4 regions of the Cytobacillus sp. SAFR-174 genome follow, and region 3 is predicted to be linked to each of the others. Evidence: riboswitches for the same ligand, from Rfam matches in the RefSeq annotation. Region 3 holds a riboswitch; each other region holds the start of a gene.

Region 1 (4,830 bases), on a different contig from region 3:
GCAAAATAAGGAATGAGAACTGGTGAAACGCTTTCATACTTCCTATCCTTAGAATACTGGCCGAATGCTCTGGATTAATGGTTGTTTTTATAAATTTTCTGAAAAATCATCATTTCAAAAGAAAACTCCTGCTGCTAAGCAGGAGAAGATTTTCAGTGATTTCGCTGATTCAATTCGGTCATGGCCTCCTGGACAAGCGTAACTGCCTGGCTCATTGCCGCTCCGCCGCCAAAAGCTGCTGTTACTCCTACTGCCTCAAGAATCTCTTCTTCAGACGCACCTTGATCAATGCAGCCTTTCATGTGGTAAATAATGCAGTACTCATCCTGAGAATATAAACTGATGCCGAGGGCGATCAGCTGCTTCTCTTTTTGGGATAACACTCCTTCTTTAAAGCAGGCTTCTGTAAAAGCATTATAATGCTTTGCCAAATCCGGCATTTTTTCAGTAAAAACACCTAATCCGACTTTATAATCATGCAGGGCTTCTTCTATTGAGTTTGAAGGTTCCTGATAATGTTCCATCGATCTCCACTCCATTTCAAATAGTATCAAGGTTAGTATGTTTGATTGCTTTTCAATCTATACGGGAAGCGGGATTGCTGATCCACAAAAAAAACAGGCGCTGTGAACGCCTGCATTTCTGCTTTACTCAGATACCGGCACAACGGCACCTTCATATTTTTCAAGAATGAAATCCTGGATTTCCTTGGAACGAAGCACTTCCACAAGAGCTTTAATTCCTTCTTTTTCTTCATCACCTGTGCGTACTGCAATTACATTTACATATGGTGAATCTTTATCTTCGATTGCAATTGAATCTTTAAGAGGATTTAATCCTGCATCGATTGCATAGTTGGAGTTAATCAGGACTGCGTCTCCTTCTCCATTATTGTAAATCTGAGGAAGAAGTGATGCTTCATATTCAGTATCAAACTTTAATTTTTTTGGATTTTCTTTTATATCTTCCAGTGTTGCTTCCGTTTTTTCCACATCTTCATTTAAAGTGATAAGTCCCTCAGCTTCAAGCATGGAAAGGATGCGGCCATGGTCTGCGACTGAGTTGCTCATGATGATGGTTGCACCCTTTGGAAGCTCCTCAAGTTTTTTATACTTTTGGGAATACACACCGATTGGTTCAATATGAATTCCGCCTGCATTCGTAAAATCATATCCATGCTCAGCCTTTTGTGACTCAAGATAAGGAATGTGCTGGAAGTAGTTAGCATCAAGTTCTTTAGACTCTAGAGCCTGGTTTGGCAATACATAATCCTGGAATGTTACAACATCAAGTTCAAAGCCTTTTTCTTCAAGTAATGGCTTTGCTTCGTCAAGAATTTCAGCATGAGGGACATTGGAAGCCCCCACTGTAATCTTTTTGCTATCTTTACTATCTCCGCCTTCTCCGGCATTGCCGCCCTCTTCTGAAGTGCCGCAAGCTGCAAGAACAAGTGCAACTGCCAGTGCAAGAGCAAGTGATAACCATTTTTTCATGTCAATCTCTCCTTATCGTTTGTCTAATTTTGTTGTAATGATATCTCCAATAAACTGGATGATAAATACGATGATTAAAATAATGACGGTCGCCATAAGCGTTACATCACTTCGGCTCCGCTGGAATCCTTCCAGATAAGCCAGATTTCCAAGTCCCCCGGCACCGATTACACCAGCCATTGCCGTGTAGCCAACCAGTGCGATAGCTGTCACAGTAATTCCCGAAACAAGGGCGGGCATTGATTCTGGAAGCAGAACCTTCCAGATGATCGTGCTTGTTTTTGCGCCCATAGACTTGGCAGCTTCAATTACCCCTTTGTCAATTTCCCTCAAGCCGATTTCCACCATTCGGGCATAAAACGGGGCAGCACCAATAATTAATGCAGGCAATGCCGCATCCTCCCCAATCATTGTTCCAAGCAAAAGCTTCGTGAAAGGAATCAGCAATACAATCAGGATAATAAATGGAATCGAACGGAAAATATTGACGAACGCAGAGATAACTTTATTGACTGCTGCATTTTCCCATATATTCCCTTTCGAGGTCAAAAAGAGCAGCAGCCCCAAAATCGCTCCTAAAATAAAGGTTGCAATAACAGAAATAGCTGTCATATAGAGAGTTTCCACAGTAGCTTCCCACATGGAGTCCCATTTCACATTTGGAAACCATTCATTAAGCATTGGAAATCACCTCCACGCCCACTTGCTGAGAATGGATATATTCGATTGCTTTTGCAACTTCCTCTGGTTCTCCATCAACATGGATGAATAAGGTACCGTAGGAACCATTCTGCGTCTGGGAAATCTTCCCCTGAAGAATATTAACAGTTACCTGGAAGTGACGGATCAGGTTTGTAATCAATGGCTGTTCAGCTGATTCGCCGACAAATCCTAATTGGACTACTTTTCCTTTTGGATACAAATCGACCAGATGATCAATTGTTTCCTTCGTTTCTTCAGGCTCTGTCACCTGCTGGACAAAGCGCTTTGTAATCACAGCTTTCGGATTCTTAAAGACATCCAATACAGGTCCGATTTCCACAATCCGGCCGCCTTCCATAACAGCAACCCGATGGCAGATTTTACGGATTACATGCATTTCATGTGTAATAAGGACAATGGTTAAGCCCAGTCGTTCATTGATGTCTACAAGCAGCTCCAAAATGGAATCTGTTGTCTGAGGATCAAGGGCAGATGTCGCCTCATCACAAAGCAGCACTTTTGGATTATTGGCAAGGGCTCTGGCAATTCCGACCCTTTGCTTTTGACCTCCGCTAAGCTGAGAAGGGTAGGCATCTTCCCTTCCTTCCAGACCGACGAGTTTAATGAGCTCGTCTACTCTTTTGAGCCTTTCCTGCCGGGAAACACCTGCGATTTCAAGCGGAAATGCAATATTTTCTCTTACTGTTCTTGACCATAACAGGTTGAAATGCTGGAAAATCATGCTTATTTCCTGACGAGCTTTTCTCAGCTTGCTTCCCTTTATCTTTGAAACCTCATTGCCTGCTACAGTAACACTGCCATGGGTAGGAAGCTCCAGCCCATTGAGCATGCGGATTAAGGTACTTTTACCTGCACCGCTATATCCGATAACACCGAATATTTCTCCTTCTTTTACCTCCAGGTTTACATCATCAACTGCTTTAACCTGGCCTTTTTTTGAAGAAAATATCTTCTGTACATCCTTTATGGAAATCAACGTGATAGTCACCTCTTTTATCGAAAGATACAGATAATAATTAATAGACTGCTTTTATTCCCTTATCTTTTACTCCTCATAGGCTTTCATGCGCAAAAGCAAAAATGCCTTTCTGCACATGAGCAGAAAGGCATAAAGAGATTTAGTCCTTTCTCTCATCTATCAAAGCTATGCTTTGAGTGAATTGGCACCATTTCAACTAATTGACGGTTGCCGGGCTTCATAGGGCACTTCCCTCCACCTCTCTTGATAAGAGCGTTACGTTCTATATTCAATTAATACTTTAAATGAATTAAGCAGTTTTTTAATTACGTTTGCTATCGTATCATAGCCATTAAAAAGGTGTCAACGATGAAATTTCAAACTTTCGGAAAAAAGTGAATGGTAAATTTCCCTTTACGCTTTTGCAGCAAGTGATGTGAGACCTGCAGCTGCTTCTATCGCCTGTTCCAGGTCTTCAATTAAATCTTCTGCATTTTCGATGCCGATCGAAATCCGAATTAGATCCTCCGAAACTCCCGCAGCCTTTAAGCCTTCTTCATCCAGCTGCTGATGAGTAGTGCTTGCAGGGTGAATAATCAGGCTCTTTGCGTCCCCGACATTTGCCACATGTGCCCATAGCTGCAGGCTATTGATCAGCTTGGCTCCAGCCTCTCTTCCGCCAGCTATTCCAAATACAGCCACTGCTCCGGCTCCTTTTGGCAAATATTTATCTGCCAATTCTTTGTCCGGGTGGCTTTCATGACCTGGATAGAGCACCCAATTAACGGCCGGATGCGCCTCCAGATATTCCACTACCTTTTTAGTATTGGCAACATGCTCCTTCATTCTTACATGCAGAGTCTCAAGGCCCAATGTGAACTGAAATGCACTTTGCGCACTCATTGCCGGCCCTAAGTCTCTTAACAGCTGTACACGGGCTTTGATAATATAAGCTGCTTCGCCGATTGCTTCGCTATAGACAATATTATGGTAGCTCGGATCCGGCTCTGTGAATCCCGGGAACTTAGGGGAATTCCAGTCGAATTTTCCGCCGTCAACTATTATTCCCCCCATAGTGGTACCATTGCCGAGCAGCCATTTTGTCGCAGAGTGTATGACAATATCAGCTCCATGTTCAATAGGCCTGCAAAGATAAGGGGTAGCAAAAGTGTTATCGACAATCAGCGGCACACCTTTTTCGTGTGCAATTGCGGCAACCTTTTCAATATCCAGGATTTTCAGGCTCGGGTTTCCAATCGTTTCGGCAAAGACAGCCTTTGTTTTATCTGTAATGGCGCTGCGGAAATTTTCCGGATCCTTTGGATCGACCAGTTTCACCTTTATTCCATACTTGGGAAGTGTGACTGCAAACAAATTATAAGTACCTCCATATAAATTGGATGCAGCAACAATTTCATCACCAGCTTCGGCAATATTTAAAATGGCAAGCGTAATAGCAGACTGGCCGCTGGCAAGAGCCAGCGCACCCACTCCTCCTTCAAGCAGGGCCACTCTTTCCTCAAATACACTGACAGTGGGATTATGTATTCTGCTATAAATATATCCCGGCTCTTTCAGGGCAAAGAGATCTGCTGCGTGATCTGTATTCTTGAACTGATAAGCATTATTCTGATAAATTGGGACCGCCCTCGCGCC
Region 2 (4,830 bases), on a different contig from region 3:
CAAAAGGAGAAAGCGGTGGAACGATTTGTTCATCTGCCTACCGAAAAGCGCTTGAGCTGATAGATGCCAAGTACGATCCGCGTAAATTTAATATTTATCCTTTCCACTTCTCAGACGGTGATAACCTGACCTCTGATAATGCCCGCTGTGTCAAGCTGGTGGAAGACCTGATGAAGGTGTCCAATATGTTTGGATACGGTGAGGTCAACCAGTACAACCGCCACTCGACTCTGATGTCCGCCTATAAAAATATCAAAAATGATGATTTCCGATATTATATTCTTAAGCAAAAAGCAGATGTATTCCATGCGATGAAAAGCTTTTTCAAACAGGAAGAGGATAAGAAGAAATATGCCTAAAGAGAGGGAAACCTCTCTTTTTATTTCAGCAAAAAGCCCCCATTTTCAGGGGGCTGATGCTATTTAAGCCTGTCTTTTGTAAGCAATTCTTGCCGATTTACTTCACTGGTTTTCATCTCTGCTGAAGTATGTGAATGCTGAACACGACTGGGATTCTCGCTGACACAGCATGGATCAGCGGATTTATCTGCCAGTGTTTTGATATCCGATTCATGGACAACCTCCCGGGCTGAAGCACTCTCCATATATCCTTCAGAGTTTTCGGCAGTGATTCTCTGATTGTCCTGCGTGGAGTTTGGATATTTCCCATAATAGTCAGCGATTAAGACATATTTTCCGTCAAAAACCATGCTTGCGTATCGATCCAGGTCATGTTCATCAAATCGTGTACCATCTTTTTTATCGGGATCAATCCCTGAACTTGTGGCCGGATCTTCCCCCATGAATAGAGCTTTAACAGAATCAAGAAAACGCTGATTGCCCAGCTCCTGGGAACCGACTATCCGCAAGTTCACTCCGTAATTGTCTGCAAAGCTTTCAAGATTTGCGCCATCCTTTGAGACGATCACAAGATTTTCCTTCTGATATCCATTTGACCCTGCACCTTCAATGGCTTCTTTAAGCTCTTGCTGAGTATCGAATCCGCCTATTAATATATTCTTCTGCATATTTTTCACTCCCAGTGTAGTATGATATTTTTTTATTTCCCTGAATTGCTGGCGGAGAAACGTTCTTTTGCTTTTGAAGGGCTGGATGCAATAGCGTTTAGTCCTGAATCATTATATGGCACAAGCCGTATAAATTAATAAAACACAAAGAATACAGTATGATAAAGGTATAATAACTGAATTGAATTGCTGCTGGAGGTGGGCAGATATGGAGATTGAGAAACTGGCTAAAAGGTTAGGGAACAGAACCCCAATTATTTTGGGAAGTGAGCGATTTTCCAAGTTCGCTATTTTGCTTCCGCTGGTTGAAATCAATAATGAGGTACATGTCCTATTTGAAGTGCGTTCACTTAAAATGAGAAGGCAGCCTGGGGAGGTATGTTTCCCCGGCGGAAGGATAGATCCGGAAGATAGGGATGAAGAGCATACGGCCGTCCGTGAAACCTCTGAGGAACTCGGTGTGGGCGAAGACAGCATCACAAATGTTTCCCCGCTGGATTACATGATCTCCTTCGGTCAAATTATTTACCCTTATGCAGGCATTATCCAAAACCCGGACAAGATTGTCCCGAACCCTGATGAAGTAGAAGAGGTTTTTACCGTCCCCCTTTCATTTCTGAAAAAAGTAAAGCCTGAAACATATCACGTAAATTTTAAAGTAGAGCCTGAAGAAAATTTTCCTTTTGATTTAATTGCCGGAGGTGAAAATTACAATTGGCAGACAAGGAGAGCGGAAGAGGTATTTTACTATTTCCAGGACAAGGTCATCTGGGGGCTGACTGCCAGAATCCTTAAACATTTTCTTGAGATCATAACAGAAGATTTCAATGAAAGTGAAAGCGTCTGAAGAAAATAATTTTCAAAAAGGTTGACGCAGTCCTGATAAATGTTTATGATTCATATAAATTGAATACTTAGAAACTTCTTATCAAGAGAGGCGGAGGGACTGACCCTATGATGCCTCGGCAACCAGCATTCATGCACGGTGCCAAATTCAGAGGAATACATTTTCCGAAGATAAGAAGGCGGAATGAACGGAATATTAATTCAAACCCCTTCTTGTCTGTAATGGACGGAAGGGGTTTTTTGTTTTTTACGGCAGGCACAATAAATTTTATCCAGGGGGAATAAATAATGTCAGCAATAACGATCGGGCTATTGGGGTTTGGAACTGTTGGAAAAGGAGTGTATGAAACAATCAGAAAGCATCAGGGAAGGCTACAGGCGATACTCGGGAAAGAAGTGAAGGTTTCCGCTATCCTGGTCAAAAATGTAAATAAACATTCTTTGCCTGATGATGAGGTGCTTTTAACAGATGACTTTCAGGATATTATTGAGCTTCCAAAGCTTGATGTCGTAATTGATGCCATTGTTGGCAGGGAGCCGGGCTATACGTATCTGCGCCAGGCCATATCGAGAGGATGCCATGTCATTACAGCGAATAAAGAGATGTTTGCATTTCATGGAAGTGAGCTTGCGAGGCTGGCAAAAGAAAAGAATGTATCACTGGGATATGAAGCAACAGTCGGCGGCGGTATCCCCATCATTCAGACCATCAGGCAGCTGCTGAATGCCAACAGGATCGAACGGATTGAAGGAATTTTAAATGGCACATCCAATTTCATTTTGACAAGTATGCGCGAAGAGAACTTATCATTTGAAGAAGCATTGAAAATCGCTCAGGAAAAAGGCTATGCAGAAGCCGATCCTAAAAATGATATCGAAGGATATGACGCCTTTTACAAAGCAGTTGTTCTGAGCGAGCTTGTATTCGGGAAAGCGCCTGCACAGGAATACTCTGTAAGAGAAGGCATTACTGATATTACGATTGAGCAAATCCGATTGGCTGATTCGCTGGGGTTGAAATTCAAGCATGCAGCATCGATTCATAGGGAAAAAGATTCTGTCCGCTGTACAGTAAAGCCGGTCCTGACAGGTGAATCGCATCCTCTATACAGAGTAGAAGGCGTGCAGAATGCCGTTTCAATCGATGCGGATATTGTCGGGAATATCAGTCTGCAGGGACCTGGAGCAGGCATGTTCCCGACAGCGAGTGCGATTATTGAAGATTTAATTCATGTGGGCAAAGCCGATTTCCCTTCAGCATATGAGGAAGCTGCATTGGAAGAGAAGGTCCCTGAACAGCAGCTCTGGGTTATATTGGGTGATGTTGAAGGATATGAATTCCTTGAGGGAGTTGAAATCGTCAGCAAAGTGTCAGAGCAGGCCCTGATCGTTAAGGGAGCTGCAGAGGCTGTGTCATTATTAGACAAATCCGATTTGAAGGCTTATCAAGTGCTTGGAGATTATGCAGTCACGGCAGGGAAGTATAAGCAGGTACAGACGGTCTGAAAAACAGAAGGGGCAAGCCTTTGAGCTGCCCCTCCTGAAGTATGTTTAGAGATGGTGGATACTAAGCCTGCTGTTTATTAAATAAAGGATTATTTAATCCGGAATACAGGTCTTTAACATGAACTGTTACTATCTTAGCGCCAATCTGGACATGGACCATATTATCAAAAACAGCTGTTACCAGGCCGTTTAATGAAACATTCGCACCAATATTGAGATCTTTGCCGGGAGATTTAACATTTTTCTTGTTTGCCATCGTAACACCATCCCATTCCAATTTATTGAAACTTATACATAGAATATTGCCTTTTTATAGTAAAATAAACGCTTTAATAAAAAAAGTCCAGTAAAATAGCTTGTTTTTTTATCGACAAATTGCAATGAAATTAGACACTTATCTAAAAACAGCTGATGGCACATCGAACTGCCTCCATAGGAAGAGGATGAAAAGAATGGAAAGTCCCCATGCGGCAGCTGGCCGCTTGTGGTGCACCCAAAGGATGGTAAACATAACAGTATTGAAAAGAATCGACCATTTTAAACTCCAGCCATTATCGTACTTTATCAGATTAAATTTGATATCAACCACCTCATTTACCGTATAGAGAAGGACCCAGCCTGAGATATAAAGCAGTTTCTTAATAAATTTTCCTCCAGGGAATCTGTATAGATAGATCAAAATAGTTGCCGGATACTTTACAGCCATAATGGAAAAACTGACATGGGTATTTGTAAGATTCACCTTCTCATCGACCCCCTGTGGATCATATGTCCACATCGGATAAAAGTCTGAGAGCAGATATAAATATAAAAAGTCCCCTAATATGTAAAAAAGGATGGTGGGATAATACATTTTCCAATTTCTCCAGTCACCCCACTTCCATAGAGCGAAAATCCACAAAAAAGCATATAGAGCATTCATTCCATTCACCTCTTCCCAGAGCGCACAGTTATTCCTATCCTATCCAATTTAAGAAAAAATAAAAAAACTAAGCAGGTTAAGGCAGATAAATAACCGGAAAACCCAATCAGAAGGGGGCTTTCCGGTCGTTTTTAATATAGCTGTTATTTTCTGTTCCGTGATACATAAGGACTATCGGACATCCAGAATCTCCAGAGATAATCCCGTGCTTCACCGGAATTATCAATGCCTATTCGTGTTCCCCGTTTGATTTCCCCGGGAGGGATTCCTTTAGCAATCATTAGAGGAGGGCTGGTAAAATGGCGGCCATAATCATCTATTGTTATATCGAGAGCTTTAGTTAATTTACCTGGCCCATTAGTGAGGTTTTTAAGATCTTCCATCTTACGTCTTTTCTTCATTAACTCAATTCCGTCGACAGGTTCAATCCCTCTGATCAATACAGCTTCCGGCTTTTCCTTTTGACCGCTCACAACATTAACGAGGCAATGGGTATGCATCACATAAGTGTAGACAAAACCTGGTTCAT
Region 3 (4,830 bases):
CCAGACCAAGGTGATACTTCACGTCGCCTGTCCAGCCGTAATTGATTCCGATGGATCCTTCAGAAGGAACCAGTTCTTTATTCGGCGCATGCTGGAATTCCGCGAAAATCATTTCATATGGCTTGCCAAGAACATGGGCAAGAACGTTTAACCTTCCGCGGTGGGCCATGCCGATGTTAATTGTTTTTGCTCCATCCGAAACAGATTCAGAAACAATTTCATCCAATAAAGGAACCATTGTATCAAGACCCTCAATGGAGAATCTTTTTTGTCCGACGAAGGTTTTATGAAGGAACTTTTCAAATTCCTCAACTTCAGTCAGTCTTCTTAAAACTTTCAGTTTTTCCGCCTTTTGCATTGACAGCTTATGGCTGTTGGCTCCTATTTTACGGCGAAGCCAGTCTTTTTCGTTTTCATCAAATATATGCTGGAATTCAAAAGCAATGGGTCCCATATAAGCGCTCTTCAGGAATTCAATTGCTTCAAGTCCGTTGCGTAAAGGGTATGTGGCATCTTTGGTAATGACACCAGCAGGGATCTCTTTTAAGTCATTTTCAGTTAAGCCATATTTGCTCAGTTCAAATAAAGCAGTTTCCGATTTATTGTTACCCAGCGGATAGATATCGGCAGCCAAGTGGCCATATGTGCGGATATTATCAGCCAGGCGAATAGCAGCAAGTGTTTTCTCAAGCTGTCCGGCATTCATTGGCTGATTTGCTGATGAAGCCATTTGTCCCGTCCCTTCACTTGTTAAAGGGGAACCATTTTTTTCAAAGTACTCTTTCATTTCAGGATCAATCGAGGATGGATCCTCTAAATATCTTTCATAAAGTTCAATAACGTAGCCAAGGTTTGGGCCATGAAATCCCTGTTCAAAAGGTCCCTCACCATTCGATGGCTTTTTCATGGAAAATTACCTCCATAACTGTTTTGTAAGTGAATAATTCAATACGTTTTTTCTCTCTAAAAGTACAATACCCATCATTAGAAGAAATTAACAATTCATTTTTACGAATAATAATATTTTTCAGAGGATAAAACGTTTCCACAGCTATTCTAACACGTAAAATCTAGTTGTACAAAGATAAAAACATGAATATAGTGGAAAACTATAAAAAATTTTTTCTAGTAATTACTTATTCTAAAAAAATGATTTGTAAAAAGGTAAACATTTATAAATATGAAATAACTGAACATAAAAAAAGCCGAAAAGTTTCGGCTTTAAAAAGTTTCTACCAGGTTAATATAGATTTGTTTCGATTCATTGGTATTTTTTCTGTTTTCTTTAAGGGAAGATTCAATGGCTTCTCTAGTATCCACGGGAAAATCAAAATGACCGCATGTTGTACATTTTTGGAATAAGCTGCCGGCAACATTCACTTCAATGCCATCAATTGTCCGGAAAACGGCTGGCCCATCTGTTTCGGTAAATCTGTGACGGCAGTGACTATGTTCTTGCATAAAAGCTTCCCTCCAAGAAATATTATTTTCCTCATTATTATAAAGGAAATATTCTGAACTTTAAAGAGGTCTACCTATAACAGTTTATGCCAGGCAAATTTTAAAAGAATAATATGTGTCTTTTTAAGGCACATTAAAATTATTCAAATTCAGGAGGTTTTTCCATGAATATAGGCAGAGCAAAAGAGATTGCTGAGTCTGCTGAAATGCACAGTGTTACTTTAAATGGCATACCGATCATCATTCAGCATGTAGATGAGCAGACTAAGACAGCACGCATTTACACTAAAGCAAATTCTGAAAAAGAAATGGATGTGTCGGTTAACGATTTGATTGAAGAATGAATACCCTAACAAAACTTTCCAGAATGTAATGGAAAGTTTTTTTGGTTCAAGATCCTCCTTATTCCTCCTTAAAACAGATTTTTAAGGCAGAAGGACTCAAGATGCCTGGCCGTATATTTTTTATAACATGAAATATTCAAAAAAGTGTTGACTATTAACGGTTTACTGTAGTAAAGTTTAGAGAAAATTTAATATTTGATTTCTTATCCAGAGAGGTCGAGGGTAAGGCCCGACGACGCCTCAGCAACCAGCAATCGTATTTTGATTGAAAAGGTGCTAATTCCTGCAAGTTTTTTAGAAACTTGAAAGATAAGAAGAATGGCTGTTTACATTAAAAAGTCTTCTTCTTATAGAAGGCTTTTTTTTATTATGATGAAGGAGTGTTTACCAGCATGTACAATATTGACACCAAATTAGCGCAAATCGGAAACAGGAGCGAATCAGCAACAGGTGCAGTCAATCCGCCTGTATACTTTTCAACTGCCTACCGGCATGAAGGCATTGGCCAGTCAACCGGCTTTGACTATAGCCGAACAGGCAATCCTACCCGCCAGCTGCTTGAAAAGGCGATCGCCGATCTGGAAGAAGGCGATCAAGGCTATGCCTGCAGTTCTGGTATGGCCGCCATCCTTACGATTCTTTCCCTCTTTAAATCAGGTGATGAGTGGATTGTTTCCAAGGATTTATACGGCGGAACCTATCGTCTGCTTGAACAGGGCTTCAAAAAATGGGGACTGCAGAGCAAATATGTGAATACGAGCACTCCGGAAAATGTTGAAGAATTAATCACCGAAAATACGAAAGCTATTTTTCTGGAGACTCCCACTAATCCGCTGATGGAAGAGACAAATATTCAGTTAATAGCTGATATCGCGAAACGGCATAATATTCTCCTGATCGTTGATAACACATTTTACACCCCCCTTCTTCAGCAGCCTCTAAAGCTTGGTGCTGATATTGTCATCCATAGTGCGACAAAGTATCTTGGAGGACATAATGATGTACTTGCCGGTTTAGTTGTCGCAAAAGGCAAACAGTTATGTGAGGATCTTGCCATGAACCACAATGCTGCCGGTGCAGTCCTTAGCCCATTTGATTCCTGGCTTTTGATCAGAGGCATGAAGACACTCTCTCTTCGCATGGAACGTCATGAAAAAAATGCCCGGGAATTAGCGGCTTTCTTATCAGACCACGCTGCCGTAACGGATGTTCTTTATCCAGGCAAAGGAGGAATGATATCTTTCCGGGTCCAGGATGAATCCTGGGTGAATCCTTTTCTGCAGAGCCTCTCCCTCATCTCCTTTGCTGAAAGCCTTGGCGGAGTCGAGAGTTTTATAACATATCCCGCAACACAAACGCATGCGGACATCCCAGAAGAGATCCGCATTGAAACCGGTGTCTGTAACAGGCTTCTGCGTTTCTCGGTTGGAATCGAAAATGCAGAAGATTTGAAGTCGGATCTTGAACATGCTTTTGCAAAGGTTTTAAAGGAGGCAGTACGATGAGTACGAATTACACATTTCAAACGAAATTGCTTCACAATAATCAAAAGTTCGACCCGGAAACAGGAGCAGTCAGTGTACCGATCCAGCATGCCTCCACTTTCCATCAAAAAGATATAGATGCATTCGGAAAATATGATTACAGCCGCAGCCTGAATCCAACAAGGGAAGCACTTGAGGAAGTCATCGCCGAGCTTGAAGAAGGGATTAGAGGGTTTGCCTTTTCTTCTGGAATGGCTGCCATTTCTACAGCATTCCTCCTCTTGTCACAGGGAGATCATGTGGTCATAACAGAAGACGTATATGGCGGAACCTATCGCATGACAACAGAAGTCCTGTCCCGTTTTGGCATTGAGCACACATTTGTTGATATGACTAATCTAGAGGAAGTAAAAGAAGCAATCCGTCCAAACACGAAAGTTTTCTATGTAGAGACTCCTTCCAATCCGCTGCTGAAAGTGACAGATATACAGGCCATCAGTTCACTTGCAAGACAGCATGGAGCCCTGACATTTGTGGATAATACATTCCTGACCCCTGCCCTTCAAAAACCGCTCTCTTTAGGGGCGGATATCGTGCTGCACAGCGCAACCAAATTCTTATCCGGACACAGTGACGTCGTAGCCGGCTTAGCTGTTGTAAAGGATCCGGAGTTAGGTGCAAGACTGGCTTTTCTCCAAAATTCCTTTGGAGCTGTTCTGGGTGTTCAGGATGCCTGGCTTGTGCTGAGAGGAATTAAAACGCTGCAGGTAAGGCTGGATCAGTCTGTGAAATCAGCTGAGAAGATTGCTCGTTTCCTTCATGATCACCCAGCAGTAAAGAAAGTTCATTATCCCGGTTTTGCAGAACATCCCGGCTATGATATTCAGAAAAAGCAGGCTGTGAATGCAGGTGCCGTCTTGTCTTTTGAACTTGAAGATGAAAAGTCGATGAGAGTATTTGTGGAAAATGCGAAAATTCCTGTTTTTGCAGTAAGTCTGGGAGCAGTTGAATCCATCCTCTCCTACCCTGCCAAAATGTCGCATGCAGCCATGCCTGCATCTGAAAGAGAACAGCGCGGAATTACAGACAGTCTTCTCCGTCTTTCTGTTGGCCTGGAGAACGCAGACGATATTATGAAAGATTTTAATGCAGCTTTATCTGCAGTCGAACAAACAAAGCAATCCATTTTACAGCGGGGGTGATACTTTGAGTTTCCTGGATAAATTAAAGAATGAAATCATCATAGCAGATGGAGCGATGGGAACTCTTCTTTACTCCTATGGCACCGACAGCTGTTTTGAGGAATTAAATCTATCGCAATCTGAGCAGATCCAGCACATCCATGAAGCGTACATAGGCGCAGGGGCTGAGTTGATCCAAACCAATACGTATGCAGCGAATTATCTGAAGCTGCAGCGATATGGGCTTGAAGACTCTGTGAAAGAGATTAACAGTGCGGCAGCCCGGATTGCCAAAAAAGCTGCCGCGGGACGCGCATATGTTGCCGGTACAATCGGCGGGATCAGAGGATTCAAACCGAA
Region 4 (4,830 bases), on a different contig from region 3:
AGAGTTGGAAAAAACAGAAACAGCGCTGCGCCGCATTATAAAAGAAATCGACCGATTCCTTTCCCATGACCTTGCCGGTGATATCGAAAAAGAACTTCTTCAGGAAAAGGAAGCCCTGCTTTCGAGGAAAACGGAATTGCAGGCTATCATCGTGCAGGAGGAAAAAGAAAAAGAACTGCAGCTGGGACTTAGAGAACAGCTGGAAAAGACGAAGAAAAAGATTGAAAAGCTATCTAAAGATGCGGAATCCTTAGCGGAATTTAACCGAGAAAAGTCGATGCATCAGGAAAATAAACGGGTAAAGCAGGAAAAAGAGAAACAAAAGGAAGCTTTCGAAAAGCTGCAGAATGAGCTGGGAAATGAGCTTCAGACCATCGCTGACCTTCAGGAAAAGTGGAGCCAGACCTATCTGGAATGGAAGCTGTCAGCCGAACAAAACATTAAGAAGATCGGCTTCTTTATTGAAGGTGCAGCTTTTCCAGCCGCTGAGAAAGCAGAAGCTTCTGAAGAGGTTCCGCGATTATCACCCTATATTTTAGAAGAAATCATTGGCAGCATTGGAGAGCTTAAACAGCTGAAAAAATCAAAAGAAGAACAAGCCAGTGAACTGCTCGCGATTCAAGCGACAAGAGATGCGGAACAGAAGCAGCAAAGGAAGCTGGAGAAAAAACTTCATGCCCTTAATGAAGAGTGGAAGGATGCTTCTGTACCGGATGAACCAATAAGTATTTTGGAAAATATGGTTCAGACAGCTGCAAAGGAAACAAAGGCAGCAGAGAAAGAAGAGCGTGAGCAGGAAAAGACCGTAACCATTGCGGAAACTTCCTTAAAGCATGGAATGGATCAGCGTAAAAAAACCTCTAAAAAAGTGGCCAAGCATGACCAGCAGCCTGAAGAATGGGAAGAGCTTGATCTGGAAGTGAAGACGGTTGAAATTACTGATCAGACCAAACAGACAAATGCAGAAATAAAGAAGACGGAAGAGCGCAAAAAAGAGACAGAACAAAGTATAACTGAGTTTGAAAAAGATCAATTGCATTTATCCGTCATTCTTAAAGAGGAAGCGGCAGCTTTTTCGGATGAGGATATAGAAAAAATAAAGAGTCATGGAAAGCAAAGCATCCTATCCTGGAGTGAAAAACATCAGGCTATTCAGGATGAAGGGCAAGAGAAGCATGCGAAGATTGAACAATCACTAAGAAATTTAAAGCTTTCTATTGAAGGCAAGGATTGGGAAATTCGCTTTAAGAATGAAGTCTTAACTACGCTCGATCATATGGATACAAGGCATTATGCGCATATTCAAAGTGTCGTCCAGAACATGAAGCGCTTTTCTCAGAGCGGCCTGGAGCAGCTGGAGCGCGACAAAGAACGGGCGGAAAAGGCGCAAAACTTCTGGGCAAGCCGGGCAAGCATGAAGGTAATGAGCATTTCAGAGTCAATTCGCTCGATGATTTCGAAAATGAAGCTTAAGAATGAAAGGGGTTCTTTCCCGCTCGTCCAGCTTAAAGAAGATATCCTGCCTAAAAAAGCGGAAGATGTTGAACCTTTACTGAAGCAGCATTTCGTTTCAGCCATTAATAAAATTACAAAGCGATTTGAGATGATTGATGATAATAATCCGATGCTGGAACAGGAAATCAAACAGCTTATCAGTGATGAGCAAATTTTATTTGTTTCCCTCAGAAATCGCTATCCGGAGCTCCTGGTTTATAACATGCGTACAGACAATGCCTTCATGTACGGTAAACCGCAGCGTGAGCATTATTCGACCTGGCAGACGATCAACCAGGGTTCAAGGACGAAATCAGATGGCAGCGGCGGTCAAAAGCTTTCTGCCCGCATGGTCATGATGATGATGCTTCTTTCGGTCAAGAGTGAAACCGATCAAAGCTGGGTTCCGCTAGTCTGTGATAATCCCTTCGGCCAAGCTGCTTCTGCCCATGTGCTCGATCCTATTTTCGCTGTAGCCGATAAGCTGAAGTTCCAATTCATCGTCGTCACTCCGCCTGAATTGGTGAAAACAGAAATCAGCCAGAGATTCGAAGCGTACTATAAATTGGACTTCATCCGTGAAAAGGGGAAAGAAATTGTGTCGGATACGATTGTTCCGGCATTTAGGATTTATCAGGGAGAGGAAGCAGTTCATTAGATTTAAAAGAATGAAAGTATTGCCATTTTACTGAAACTATGCAATACTTGGGTGAAAATCAATAAGTATTCACAATTCTTATCACGAGAGGTGGAGGGACTGGCCCTGCGAAGCCTCAGCAACCCCTGATTATGTCAGGAAGGTGCTAATTCCAACAGAGTTTAAGCTCTGTGAGATAAGAGGTCGTTTTTAATAGTAAAGGCCTCTTATACTGAGAGGCCTTTTTTTGATGCTCTTTTATAGTTTGAGCTTGGTTAGATTAGAACGAAGAAAGAGGAGGAATGGTAAAATGGAAAACGGCGTTATACAGGTGCCGGAAGCATATTCAAGGATATTACAGGAATCAGATGTGCTCGGCTTCGGGCAGTCATGTGATCGAAAAACAGGGTTTTTACTAAAGGGGCTGGCTGCCTCAAAACCAGGGGGAAGCTTCTTGGAGCTGGGAACAGGCACGGGAGCGTCTGCTTCATGGATCATGGATGGGATGGATGAAAGCAGTAAGCTTACGACTGTTGACATTGATTCGACAGTGCAATCGATTGCAAGAAAGTACCTCGGTAATGACAGCAGAATTACATTTTGCTGTGAGGACGGCGCAGCATTTATCAATAGCCTGTCCGAAGGATTCGATTTTATTTTTGCTGACACATGGCCGGGGAAATTCGAGCTTCTGGACAAAACTCTGGATCATTTAAATATCGGCGGTTTTTATGTGATTCACGATGTGTTTCCGCAGCAGAAATTGCCTGAAGAATTCCGGATCAAAGCCACAAAACTTCTAAAAACTCTGCAGGACAGACCTGACCTGGACATAACAGAATTGGATTGGGCTACCGGGCTGATACTGGCTGTAAAAACAGCAGTGTGATAATTGTATTTATATATTAGTGGAGATGGAGAATCTCATGATGATAGTTGCTGCATATTTGTCGGAATCAATGAAAAGAGGTTTAATTGTTTCAAGGAGAGTGTTGGCATGCAAAGATTAGAGAATGATATTGTTCAATTAATTCCGATGGAACTTGAGCATGCAGAGGGAATTTATGAAGCGGCACAGGATCATCGTATATGGGAGCATATGTCTGTTGATTTAACTGATAAAAGCCGGGTAATTCAATACGTCAACGATGCGTTACAAAAACGTGAGCAGGGCACCGACTTTGCTTTTGTCATTGTCCATCAAAAAACAGGGAATATCATCGGTGCTACTTGGTTTCTCGATATCTCAATCCTGCATAAACGGCTCGAAATCGGCTCAACATGGATAAACCCTCTTTATTGGCGCACGAATATTAATTCAAACTGTAAATATTTATTATTAACATACTGTTTTGAAGAACTGTCCGTGAATCGCGTACAAATTAAAACCGGACATGAAAACTTCCGTTCACAAAAAGCGATCGAACGTACCGGTGCGGTAAAAGAGGGCGTCCTTCGAAATCATATGATACGAAAAGAAGGGACCATTCGCCATACTGTCCTATATAGTGTTATAAAGGAAGATTGGGGAAAAGTAAAAAGACATTTCGAAGAAAACTTGCTTTTCTAGGTTTTTGGAACAATTATACTTAATAATAATAGTGCTGGAAGGGTGTAGATCGAAGTGAATGATGATTCTTTTTTTACTGATAAAATCAAAAAGGCGCTTCAGAATACTCCCCCAGGGGAGTGGATTCCGGAGATACCGGATGATTGTATACGCCTGCATTGCGGCTACCCGGCACCTGACCTTGTGCCGGATGAAGAGGTAAAGGCAGCTGTTAATTGTCTATTAGATGAAGAACATGATTTACCGCTCCATTATATAGGCAGTCCAAAAACAGCAAAATTAAAGGAGCAGATTTTAGAAAGATTGAAAGAGCGGGGGATATCTGTAACGGAAAGTGAGCTTTTGATAACTTCGGGTGCCTGTCAGGCAATCGATTTGATTGCCCGCATTCTCCTTGATGAGGAGACAATTATTGCAATAGAGTCCCCCACCTATATGGAGGCTTTAGAGATTTTCCAAAATTACACCAAACAGATAATTAGTATTCCTGTAGACAAGGACGGACTTCAAACAGAGGCGTTGGAAGAGATCCTGGAGGAAAGGAATCAAAAAGGGCTTGCCCTTCCGCGTTTTCTTTATACGATCCCGACCTTTCAAAACCCAACAGGAACAACAATGACAGAAGAGCGCAGGCAGCATGTATTGGAGCTTGCGGACAAATTTAATTTCCTAATAGTAGAGGATGATGCTTATGGGGAATTATTTTTTAATAAAAGTCTTCCGGCTCTAAAAGCAATGGATCAAAACTCCCGAGTTCTGCATGTCGGTTCGCTATCAAAGATAGTGGCTCCGGGCATGCGTATAGGATGGATAGCCGGAACAAGTGAAATCATCCATGCATGCGCCTGGTTTAAAAAAGATCTGAACCATCCGTTTGCTCAAGCTGCCATGGCTGTTTATTTAGCAAACACAGATTTTAATGAAAAACTAGTAAACTTGAGAGAGTCATACAGGTCGAAATGCGCGGCTATGATCTCTGCACTGGAACAGTACATTCCTGAAGCAGCTTCATGGTATGTGCCTGAAGGCGGGTACTTTGTTTGGGTGAAATTCCCTGGTGCTGATACATCGCAACTGCTGACACATGCCCTTGCAGAGGGGGTATCTTTTATTCCTGGCAAGTACTTTT

Evidence for each region. Region 3 has a riboswitch for S-adenosylmethionine ahead of ACTHRG_RS03725 (methionine biosynthesis PLP-dependent protein). Riboswitches for the same ligand answer to the same signal wherever they lie in the genome.
Region 1: linked by a shared signal. The riboswitch ahead of ACTHRG_RS07705 (methionine ABC transporter ATP-binding protein) and the one ahead of ACTHRG_RS03725 (methionine biosynthesis PLP-dependent protein) in region 3 are both predicted to bind S-adenosylmethionine.
Region 2: linked by a shared signal. The riboswitch ahead of ACTHRG_RS15855 (homoserine dehydrogenase) and the one ahead of ACTHRG_RS03725 (methionine biosynthesis PLP-dependent protein) in region 3 are both predicted to bind S-adenosylmethionine.
Region 4: linked by a shared signal. The riboswitch ahead of ACTHRG_RS17880 (O-methyltransferase) and the one ahead of ACTHRG_RS03725 (methionine biosynthesis PLP-dependent protein) in region 3 are both predicted to bind S-adenosylmethionine.

Annotation. Positions count from the first base shown of each region.
Region 1 covers NZ_JBQCMZ010000005.1:207,728-212,557, reverse strand. Annotated here, with positions in the region: gene ACTHRG_RS07720 (carboxymuconolactone decarboxylase family protein) at 153-524, opposite strand; gene ACTHRG_RS07715 (MetQ/NlpA family ABC transporter substrate-binding protein) at 648-1,493, opposite strand; gene ACTHRG_RS07710 (methionine ABC transporter permease) at 1,506-2,174, opposite strand; gene ACTHRG_RS07705 (methionine ABC transporter ATP-binding protein) at 2,167-3,192, opposite strand; SAM riboswitch class I at 3,345-3,448, opposite strand; gene ACTHRG_RS07700 (O-acetylhomoserine aminocarboxypropyltransferase/cysteine synthase family protein) at 3,589-4,830, opposite strand, start outside.
Region 2 covers NZ_JBQCMZ010000015.1:89,149-93,978, reverse strand. Annotated here, with positions in the region: gene yhbH (sporulation protein YhbH) at 1-359, shown strand, start outside; gene ACTHRG_RS15865 (general stress protein) at 419-1,027, opposite strand; gene ACTHRG_RS15860 (NUDIX hydrolase) at 1,236-1,874, shown strand; SAM riboswitch class I at 1,950-2,051, shown strand; gene ACTHRG_RS15855 (homoserine dehydrogenase) at 2,162-3,379, shown strand; gene ACTHRG_RS15850 (hypothetical protein) at 3,441-3,635, opposite strand; gene ACTHRG_RS15845 (CBO0543 family protein) at 3,774-4,301, opposite strand; gene ACTHRG_RS15840 (DNA-3-methyladenine glycosylase) at 4,445-4,830, opposite strand, start outside.
Region 3 covers NZ_JBQCMZ010000002.1:284,725-289,554, reverse strand. Annotated here, with positions in the region: gene sucA (2-oxoglutarate dehydrogenase E1 component) at 1-907, opposite strand, end outside; gene ACTHRG_RS03735 (hypothetical protein) at 1,222-1,461, opposite strand; gene ACTHRG_RS03730 (H-type small acid-soluble spore protein) at 1,626-1,805, shown strand; SAM riboswitch class I at 2,006-2,121, shown strand; gene ACTHRG_RS03725 (methionine biosynthesis PLP-dependent protein) at 2,198-3,310, shown strand; gene metC (cystathionine beta-lyase) at 3,307-4,491, shown strand; gene ACTHRG_RS03715 (bifunctional homocysteine S-methyltransferase/methylenetetrahydrofolate reductase) at 4,496-4,830, shown strand, end outside.
Region 4 covers NZ_JBQCMZ010000019.1:38,952-43,781, reverse strand. Annotated here, with positions in the region: gene ACTHRG_RS17885 (hypothetical protein) at 1-2,152, shown strand, start outside; SAM riboswitch class I at 2,228-2,334, shown strand; gene ACTHRG_RS17880 (O-methyltransferase) at 2,442-3,020, shown strand; gene ACTHRG_RS17875 (GNAT family N-acetyltransferase) at 3,129-3,701, shown strand; gene ACTHRG_RS17870 (PLP-dependent aminotransferase family protein) at 3,756-4,830, shown strand, end outside.